2 linked regions of the Pseudophaeobacter arcticus DSM 23566 genome follow. The protein of the gene in region 2 interacts with the protein of the main gene of each other region in a pairwise test. Links are inferred from orthologs where the notes say so. Each region holds a gene or a part of one and is shown on either strand. Other genes may lie near its edges.

The links. Proteins that work in one complex are often made in the same cells at the same time.
Region 1: the proteins of ARCT_RS0115800 (region 2) and mrdA interact in binary tests that used the Escherichia coli proteins (3 or more experiments, as listed by UniProt). The link is inferred for Pseudophaeobacter arcticus DSM 23566 from one-to-one orthologs.

Annotation. Positions count from the first base shown.
Region 1 is NZ_KI421507.1:2,870,298-2,875,266, reverse strand. Bases 1,337-4,335 are described here. They hold mrdA (penicillin-binding protein 2), read right to left. Parts: upstream 3,810-4,335; coding sequence 1,863-3,809; downstream 1,337-1,862. Other genes in these bases: ARCT_RS0118155 (hypothetical protein), read right to left, coding at 3,806-4,335; rodA (rod shape-determining protein RodA), read right to left, coding at 1,337-1,866. Also shown: ARCT_RS0118170 (LysR family transcriptional regulator), read left to right, coding at 1-742; more of rodA, read right to left, coding at 727-1,336; more of ARCT_RS0118155, read right to left, coding at 4,336-4,345; rod shape-determining protein MreC, read right to left, coding at 4,338-4,969. UniProt on the Escherichia coli protein: Catalyzes cross-linking of the peptidoglycan cell wall. Responsible for the determination of the rod shape of the cell. Is probably required for lateral peptidoglycan synthesis and maintenance of the correct diameter during lateral and centripetal growth.
Region 2 is NZ_KI421507.1:2,406,444-2,411,479, reverse strand. The notes cover bases 815-3,880. They hold ARCT_RS0115800 (penicillin-binding protein 1A), read left to right. Parts: upstream 815-1,128; coding sequence 1,129-3,633; downstream 3,634-3,880. Other genes in these bases: ARCT_RS0115795 (AAA family ATPase), read right to left, coding at 3,701-3,880; ARCT_RS0115805 (N-acetylmuramoyl-L-alanine amidase), read left to right, coding at 815-877. In the rest of the region: more of ARCT_RS0115805, read left to right, coding at 1-814; more of ARCT_RS0115795, read right to left, coding at 3,881-4,210; ARCT_RS26300 (Hint domain-containing protein), read right to left, coding at 4,369-5,036. UniProt on the Escherichia coli protein: Cell wall formation. Synthesis of cross-linked peptidoglycan from the lipid intermediates.

The sequences.
Region 1 (4,969 bases), 460 kb from region 2 along the record:
GGGTGTGCCGCTTTTGGTCCGGGCCGGGCGGGTGATGCAGCCGACGCCTGAGTGTCGCACCCTGCTGCCGGGGTTGCGGCAATTGCTGCGCGACGAGCAGGCGCTGAAGGGGTTGTTGCATGGCGATGGGCTGGAGGGGCCGCTGCGACTGGGGGCCATTTCCACGGTGATTGGTGATCATGCCAGGGCGCTGGTTGCCGGGCTGCGCCGCACCGCACCGCAGGTTGAGCTGCAATTGTCTCCGGGTGCGTCGAGCGCCTTGTTTGCCGAGTTCGAGGCAGAAAAGCTGGATGCGGCGGTGATCGTGCGTCCCGGGTTTCCCCTGCCCAAGGCGATGCAGTTCACCCCGGTCGCGCGCCAGGAGATCGGCTGGCTGCTGCCCGAGGCGGCGGCTGTCGAAGGCTCTGTCGAGGCGTTGCCGTATATTCTGTACAGCCGGAAGGCCTGGGGCGGCGCTGTCTGCTGGGAGGCGCTGGTGGCGCAACACGACAGCCCCAAGATCCTGGCGGAGATGGACGCCTTGGAAAGCATCGCGATGCTGGTGGAGGATGGGCTGGGGCGCGCGGTGCTGCCCAGATGGGCGGCGTTGCGCCGCTATGCCCGCGGCGCTGAATTTGTCCCGATTCCGGGGCTTTACCGCGACATTGGCCTGCTGAGCTGGAGCCGGGATCGGCGCAGACCGGTGCTGACGCTGGTGCTGCAGATCCTGCAGGGCACCGGGGGGGATCAGCGCGGGCGGTGAATATTGGCGCTTTGCACCAGACCAAAGGCCGCCAGCAGGACCAGCATCGCCGAGCCACCATAAGAGACCAGCGGCAGCGGCACGCCAACCACCGGGGCCAGCCCCATGACCATCGACATGTTGACGGCAAAGAACAAAAAGAAGGTCAGGGCGACGCCGAGGCTCACCAAGGAGGAGAAGCGATCTTTGGCGGCCAGCGCGGTGGCAACACAAAACACGATGATCAGCACATAGAGGCTCAGCAGGGTGAGCCCGCCGATAAAGCCAAACTCTTCGGCCAGGGTTGTGAAGATGAAATCGGTGTGTTTTTCCGGCAGGAAGTTCAGCCGCGATTGGGTGCCCTGCATATAGCCGCGCCCGGACCAGCCACCGGATCCCAGGGCGATTTTTGACTGGGTGATGTGATAGCCGGCGCCAAGAGGGTCTTGTGACGGGTCAAGGAAGGTGTCGATGCGCAGATACTGGTAGTTCTTCAGCAGCTGCCAGTCGGTGCCGCGGCTTTGAAAGACGGCCGCCACCAGGCCGAGACCGGCGGCAATGACGGCGGTGAAATAGGCCCAGTGCACCCCGGCCAGAAACATCACTCCGCCGCCGGCTGCCATCAGCAGGATCGAGGTCCCGAGGTCAGGCTGGCGCAGCACCAGAAATGTGGGAAACAGGATCATCAGCACCGGGACCAAGACCCAGACCGGGCGCGAACTGCGTTCTGCTGGCAGCCAGTCGTAATAGGCGGCCAGCAACATCACCAAGGTGATCTTCATCAGCTCCGAGGGCTGCAACCGCATAAAGCCAAGGTCGATCCAGCGCTGTGCCCCCATGCCGACGGTGCCAAAGAACTCGACGGCCAAAAGGAGCACCACCGATGTCAGATAGGCCAGAACCGAGATATTGCGCCAGAACCAGATGGGCACCATGGCCACCACCAGCATCACGCTCATGCCAAGCAAAAAGCGTTTGAACTGCGGTTCGGCCCAGGGGGTAAAGGAGCCTCCCGCCACCGAGTACAGCATCAAAAAACCGACCGCCGCCACCGAGGTGAGCAAGAGGGTCAGTGGCCAGTTCAGATAGAGGATCTTGCGCAGGCCCGAAGGCGTCGATTTGGCGTTATGTTCTAGATAGCTCATGCGCGGTCACTGTCCGGGTTTTCGGCGCGTTTGGCACGTTCGCGCTCTAGCCTGTCCTGCTGGGCCTTGATCCGCTTGCGGTCACCCTTGGGGTAGGCCTCCAGCGGTGGGGTGCCGTTATAAAGCGCCTGCAACATGACATCGCGGGCAATCGGGGCCGCGGCGGTGGAGCCGCCACCGCCATGTTCGACAATCACCGAGACCGCAAATTTGGGGTCGTCAAAGGGCGCAAAGCAGACATAAAGCGCATGGTCGCGGCGCTCCCAGGGCAGATCCTTGTTGCGGATCACCCCGGCGGCGCGCTCGGCTGCGGTGATGTTGCGCACCTGGCTGGTGCCGCTCTTGCCCGCCATGCGCAGGCCTTCGGCGATAATGCGCGAGCGGTAGCCGGTGCCGCGCCGGTCATTGCTGACCGAATACATGCCGCGGCGAACCATGCGCAGATTGTTTTCATTCAGGCCAAGGCTTTCGCCCGCGCCCGAGGGCTGCTCGATGCCATCAATGGATTTGATCAGCCGGGGCGACAGGTTGCGTCCGGTGGCCAGTCTGGCGGTCATCACCGCCAGTTGCAGCGGCGAGGCCAGCATAAAGCCCTGGCCGATCGAGGCGTTGACGGTATCGCCCACCAGCCATTCCTGTCCCCGCACCCGCGATTTCCAGTCGCGGTTGGGGGCCAGCCCGCTGGCCACCGCCGACATTGGCAAATCGTGACGCACCCCCAGCCCCAGCCGATTGGCCATGGCTGAGATCTTGTCGATACCGACCTTGATCGCCAGGTCGTAATAATAGACATCGCAGGATTGCTTGAGCGAGGTGTTGAGGTCGACATGGCCGTGACCAGCCCGTTTCCAGCAGTGGAACCTGCGCCCGGAAACCTCTAGGTAACCGGGGCAGTAGACGGTGTCCTCTGGCCCGATCAACCCCTCCTCAAGGGCGGCGAGGGAGGTCACCATCTTGAAGGTTGAGCCCGGCGGATAGGTGCCCTGCACAGTCTTGTTGGCCAATGGGCGGTAGGGATCGTCGGTCAGCATGCGGTAGTCGGCCACCGAGATGCCGCGCACAAACTGGTTGGGGTCAAAACTCGGCGCCGAGGCAATGGCCCGCAGATCGCCGTTTTCACAGTCCATCACCACCACGGCGGCGCTTTCATTGTTCAGTCTTGCCTGGGTATAGTTCTGCAGGTCGGCGTCCACCGCCAGTTGCATATCGGCCCCGGCCTGACCTTCTTTGCGGTCCAGCTCGCGCATCACCCGGCCACCGGCGTTGACCTCGATACGTTTGGTCCCGGCAGTGCCGCGCAGCATATCTTCGCGCTTGGCCTCAAACCCGACCTTGCCGATCTGAAATCGCGGAATGCGCAGGATTGGATCAGGCGCTTCCAGTTTGCTGAGATCATAGTCCGACACCGGACCCACATAGCCAACCACATGGGCAAAATCATCAAGCTGCGGATAGATCCGGGTCAACCCCACTTCGGGCGTGATCCCAGGCAGGGCAGGGGCATTCACCGCGACCTTGGAGATGTCTTCCCAGTTCAGCTGATCGGCCAGGGTAATCGGCAAGAAGGGACGGCCACGGCGTATTTCAGCAAGGGCGCGCTCGATTTCCTCTGGCGGCAGGGTGATCAGATCGGAGAGTTTGGCGATGACCTGCTCAACGTCGCCGGCATCTTCGGGGACGATGATGATCCGGTAGGAGGGCGAATTATGCGCCAGCACCCGACCGTTGCGATCAAAAATCTCGCCGCGGGCTGGTGCCAGCAGGCGAATATTGATGCGGTTCTCTTCGGCCAGCAGGCGAAACTGATCCGCCTGGTCGATCTGCAAATAGCGCATGCGCGCCGCAAGCGTACCAACAAGCCCGAGTTGCATCCCCCCCAACAGCAAAGCACGGCGGCTCAGCTTGCGGTGGGCGCCTTCCTGATCTTTGGGAGAGCGTCTCATTTACGGGCTTCCAGAATTTCGGCTTCGGCGGCTGAGAGTTTGCGGACGCCCAAAAGGCTTTGACTGACCAGCACCACCAGCGGGTAGGCGGCAATTGTTGCAAACATTTCGATCCCAGACAAGCTCAGCGGGGTGCGGGGAATGGCAAAGACGGACAGGGTCAGGCGGTTCAGCAAGGTGATGACAGTGATCACTAGGGCAACCGAGAGCCATTCCGCGACAAAGGGGGTTTCATGCTGCGGCTGAGAGCGCGAGCGCAGGAATTCGCAGCCCAGCACCACCAGCAGGGTCAACAGGCCGGGCGGGCGCTGAAACAGCAGATCGGCCATCAGCAGTACCGGAATAAGAAGCAGCACCGGCACATAGTCCGGACGGCGCAGCGACCAGGCCATGGCCAGGCAAATGATCAGATCCGGCGGCGCCCAGTTGCGGACCTGGGTGTTCAGGGGCAACAGGTGAAAGAAGATGATCACAAAGGCAAGCGCTGCAAACCCAACCCGCATGAGATGAATTCTGCCTGGGGTAACCTCAGCCATTGTCCGCTCCGCTTGCAGCGGGATCTGCGGCCCCGTCGGTGGGAATGTCTGTGGGAATGTCGGTAGGAGTGTCGGTCCCCAGTTCAAGATCGCCGGGACGGGATCTGGGGGTATTGGCGCCGGGGGCCGGGACGATCAGCCCGCCGGGATCGCGGATGACCTGGGTGCCATGATGGCGCAGGACCCGCAGGAACTCCAGGCGTTCATAGTCTGCCGATAGCCGCACCCGCATGCGGCCACTGCGATCCAGCGTTGCCTGCCCGACAAGCAGACCGGCAGGAAAGACATCGCCATCACCAGAGGTGATTACCCGGTCGCCGGGGCGCACCAGATCGGCGTTTTCCAAAAAGGTGAGCAGCGGCGCCGTGCTGTTGTCGCCGGTCACCAGCGCTGTCTGTCCCGAGGGCTGGATGGTGACCGGAACGGCGCTGGCCGCATCGGTCAGCAGCACCACCCTGGCCGTATTGCGGCCAGTGCCGGAAATGCGCCCAACCAGGCCGATGCCATCCATGGTGGCCCAACCATCCTGAATGCCGTCGCGGGCGCCTACGTTCAAAATCACCGACTGGCGAAACGGCGAGCCGCTGTCAGCCATGACCACGCCGGTAATGAAGGTGAGTTTTG
Region 2 (5,036 bases):
AGCAGCAGCGCTTGAGGTCGACCCGGTGACGGCGGCGGCGGTGCTCAAGGTGGAGTTGCAGCCCAGTACACCAGAGGACTTTGCCAAAGCGGCCGGTGCGCCGCAGGATGCCCGTTGGGATCTGCCTGCACCGCAGGCTTTGGATGTGCTGCCGTACCGGGATGAAAACGCGCCACTGCTGGTGGTGCTGGATCCGGGGCACGGCGGTATTGATCCGGGGGCCAAGGCCGCGGGCGGTATCGTCGAGAAAGACCTGATGTTGCAGTTTGCGCTGGAGCTGGGTGAGGTTCTGGTGCGCTCGGGTCAGTTTGCGGTTCAGGTCACCCGGGATGGGGATTACTTTGTCTCGCTTGAGCGGCGCACGGCGCTGGCGCATCAGGCCGGGGCGGATTTGTTTATTTCCCTACATGCAGATTCGCTGACCCAGGGTCACGCCCATGGCTCCACCGTCTACACCCTGTCGCAAGAAGCCACCGATGCCGCCTCGGCCAGCCTGGCAGAGCGCCATGATCGCGCTGATCTGCTGTCGGGAACCGATCTGAGCCAAACCGATGATCTGGTTGTCGGGGTGATGCTGGATCTGGCACGCCAGGAGACCCAGCCCCGCAGCCAGGCCCTGGCGCGGGCCCTGGTTGCCGGGTTGAAGGAGCAGGGCGGGCCGCTCAATCGTAAGCCATTGCGATCTGCGGGGTTTTCGGTGTTGAAATCCGCCGATATCCCTTCGGTTCTGGTTGAGATCGGTTTTTTGTCCAGCGCCCGTGATCTGGCCAATTTGCAGGACCCTGAATGGCGCCGACAAACAGCAACTGCGATGCTAAAGGGATTGATTAACTGGCGTATAGAAGATGAGGCGCGCCGCGCCCTTGTGCGTCAGTAAAGGGCGTCAGTTGCGGGGCGTCACGCGATAGACCCGGCAGCCAATGTGGCAGCTTTGGTTTCGCCCTTCTTGGTGGGCGATTAGGTGGGCGATTCCAGATTTCGGCAGGACAGGCAAAGGGGGGCTGGCGCCTTGAGTGGGCCTTGAGAGGTGTTTTTCCCCCCTTGGCGGCATTTTTCCGCTGTTTCCGCTTTTGACCCCAGGCTCATGCCCTCCTATATAGGCGGCACCCCGCGTGAAAGGCCGCATCCGTGCTTAGGTATATTCTATCCTTCTTTGGTTCCATCTTCAGTACCATTACCCTTGGCATTGCCATGGTGGCGCTGACTCTTGGGGCAATTTTCTGGATCTACGGGCGCGACCTTCCCAGTCATGAATCCCTGTCGCAGTATCAGCCGCCAACCATCAGCCGAATTTATTCAGGCGAGGGGCGGATGATTGATGAATTTGCCAAGGAACGGCGCCTGTTTACGCCTTCGGCGGATATCCCGGATTTGGTAAAGCAGGCTTTTATCTCGGCTGAGGACAAGAATTTTTATTCCCACAATGGCTATGATGCCCGTGGTATTGCCGCCGCTGCGGTTGAGGCGGTGCGCTCGCGCGGGGGTAACGTGCGGGGGGCCTCGACGATCACGCAACAGGTGATGAAGAACTTCCTGCTGTCCGGCGACCGTAAGGCCGCGCGCAAGATCAAAGAGATTATCCTCGCCACCCGGCTGGAGGAGACATTGAACAAGGATCAGATCCTTGAGCTGTATCTCAACGAGATTTTCCTCGGGCAAAATTCCTATGGGGTGACGGCCGCAGCGCAGAGCTATTTCAACAAGACCCTGGGCGAGCTGGCCCCGCATGAGGCGGCGACGCTGGCCTCGATGCCCAAGGCACCGGGAAAATTCCATCCGGTGCGCGGAAAAGAGCGCCTCAAGGAACGGCGCGATTATGTGCTGCGGGAAATGTTTGAAAACGGCTACATCTCAGAAGCTGTTTATAACGTCGAGGTCCAGCAGCCGCTGCGCTCGGTGCAGAATGGTGATTTCCCCAGTTTCCGCACCACCCTGCCGCCTCGTGACTATTTTTCCGATGAGATCCGCCGCCAGCTGTCCGAGAACTTTGGCGAAGGCGAGTTTTTCACGGGCGGCCTGTCGGTGCGCGCGACCATTGATGCCGAGATGCAGACAGAGGCTGCGGATGCGCTGCGCACGGGGCTGCAGAAATATGACCGCTCGCGCGGGATCTGGATCGGCACCGGCGTTACCCTGGAAGAGGACGTGCTGGCAGATGAGGCACGCTGGCGCGGAGCCCTGGCAGAGGCCGAAGTCCCCCGCGACATTACTCTGGGCGGCACATGGTATCCGGCTGTAGCGCTGGAGGTTGGTGACAAGAGCCTCGTTGTCGGCGTCGAGGGCCAGACCGGCACCGGTGCGGTGCCGCGCGAGGACATCAAATGGATGAAGGGCAGCTTTAAGGACAATATCACCCGTGGGGATGTGGTCTTGGTGCGCGCTGTAAAAGCGGATGACGGCAGCATCAGACACTGGTCGCTGCGTCAGGTGCCCGAGGTTCAGGGCGGCTTTGTGGCGATGGATGTGAACACTGGCCGGGTTCTGGCGATGCAGGGTGGGTTTTCCTATCAGGATTCCGTGTTCAACCGGGCAACACAGGCGCAACGCCAGCCGGGCTCCAGCTTTAAACCTTTTGTCTATGCGGCGGCCCTGGACAGCGGCTATAGCCCGGCGACCATCGTTATTGACGCCCCGATCGAGATCAACACCCCACAGGGGCTGTGGCGTCCCAAGAACTCTTCGCATAAATTCTATGGCCCGACGCCGCTGCGGACCGGCATTGAGCAGAGCCGGAACCTGATGACCATTCGTCTGGCCCAAGAGGTCGGCATGCCGGTTGTCGCAGGGTATGCTGAACGCTTTGGGGTCTACGACAACATGGGCACGTTCCTGGCCAACTCGTTGGGCGCAGAGGAAACCACGCTTTACAAGATGGTGGCGGCCTATGCGATGTTTGCCAATGGCGGCCAGCGGGTACAGCCAACCCTGGTGGACCGGGTGCAGGATCGCTTTGGGCGCACCATCTACCGGCATGATGATCGTGACTGCGTTGACTGCGCCTCGCCAGACCTGCCAACGGGGCAATCGCCACGTATCGCCACCGACCGCGAACAGGTGATGGATCCGATCACCGCCTACCAGCTCAGCTCGATGATGCGGGGCGTCGTGGAGCGAGGCACCGCCTCCAGTGTGATCGACCTGCCGGTGCCGACGGCTGGCAAGACCGGGACAACCAATGATTCCCGCGATGTCTGGTTTGTGGGCTTTACCTCCAATATCGTCGCGGGTTGCTACATGGGGTTCGACCAACCCCGTCCGATGGGGCGGGGCGCCTATGGCGGCACCATGTGTGGTCCGGTGTTCCAGCAGTTCATGAAGGTTGCCACCGAGAAATTTGGCGGCGGACCCTTTGAAGTGCCCGAGGGCGGTCACTTTATCAAGATCGACCGCTATACCGGGGCGCGTCTGCCCGACAGTGCTTCGGGGGCCAATGTAGTGGCCGAGTATTTCCGCGACGGGGCTGAGCCAATCTTTGGTCTGGCTTTTGACGGCGGCTTTGCCATGGGCTCTGATCTGCCGCTTCTGGAAGAGGTGCAGCAATCGGGACGTCAGGTGACCACCTCAAGTGGGGGTACGGCGGTTCTGGGACCCAAGGCCACCTTTGGGACTGTGACATCGGGCGGCCAGTATTAGGCGCTCAGACCTCGCACCCTGGACATGCCACAGACAGGTGATGCCCAGCTCCGGGCGCTGCATGTGCTTACACCGCAGCCTCTTTCGCGGCAGAGTGAACTATCACGTTGAAGCCTTCTTCGGGGGATGGCGCGACATAGTGGCTTGAAAACTGGTGAAACTGTTCCTCAGTTGCGGCAAAGGGGTGACCCCCTCCGGCGTTTCGGCTGTGCAGTCTGGCCAAGCAGTCTTTCTCGGGCGTCGTTAGCACGTGAAGCTGATGGAAGGCTGCGGTCTCTTTCAGGATCGTTTTCATCCATTTGCGGGTCTCAACCGTGTTTGCGGGAAAGTCCAAGACCACCGAGACCCCTGCCTCCAGCAGCGCCGAGACATGTGGCCCCAGGATGGTGCGCAGTTTTTCTGTGCAGCGCACATAGTCCGCGACTGAGGTCATCTGGTCGGAAAACAACGCTTCTAGCCAGGCGTCCTCGGACAGCAAGATCGTTCCAGCCGGGGCCGCAAGCCGGGCCGCCAAGGTGGATTTTCCAGCGGCAATTTTTCCGCAGAGCAGGTGCAAAACTGGTGATGCAGGGGTCATTTAGAACACCATTTTTTTGATATGGGGCGGGTTTGAAACTTTGGTGTGCACCGCGCCAGATGAACCGGTGAAAGTGTTCGCACATCCGATCTGTAGCATCCACCCCGGTGCAGTGAACTCACCAAAGCGTCCCTTAAAACCTGTTGATTGGCGGTCTCTTATCCCGGTGTCGGGGCCAGGGGGGCGGCTAATGTCGCGGGGGCTGTGGCCATCAAAGCCAGCGTTTCGGGGCGCGTTAGACAGTGCCGCGCTGTGGGGCCAAAACCCTGGGGGTGGCCGCGCAGTTCCGGCATGCAATCAAACAGGCTGAACAGGGCTGGGGGGCCCAGGGCCTCAAGCGCCTGATCGCCGGGAAAGAAGCTCTCGGTCGGGCAGTTTTCGGCATAGATGATCTCATGCTGATCCAGCAAGAGATGAATATAGGTGACCATGCCGCCGGGCTGGCGGCGAATGCTGTGGTCGTTGACCAGATGATGCGCCGCTGACAGAACTTCATTGGTGTCAAACAGCATCCGGGTTGTCGCCCCAGTGAGCAACATACGGTGCTGTGGCGACACCAACAGATCACGGCTGGTGCCGAGCGTGCCAGCCGTGATACAGATCGGCGCCCAGTCCCCCATCGCCGGAACTGTGGTTTTGCCCACCCAGCGCACCGGTTGAAAGCCATTGTCACGGGTGAGAACAAGATCGCCCTGGACCAGCTCTTCGACAGGGATCGCGCCGGCAGCGGTGGAGATCCTGCTCCCGGCGACAAAGCAAATGATCTTTTCAATATTGCTAAAGGTCAGGGCCGAGCCATCAAACAAGGTGGCGGTGCCGCTCATGG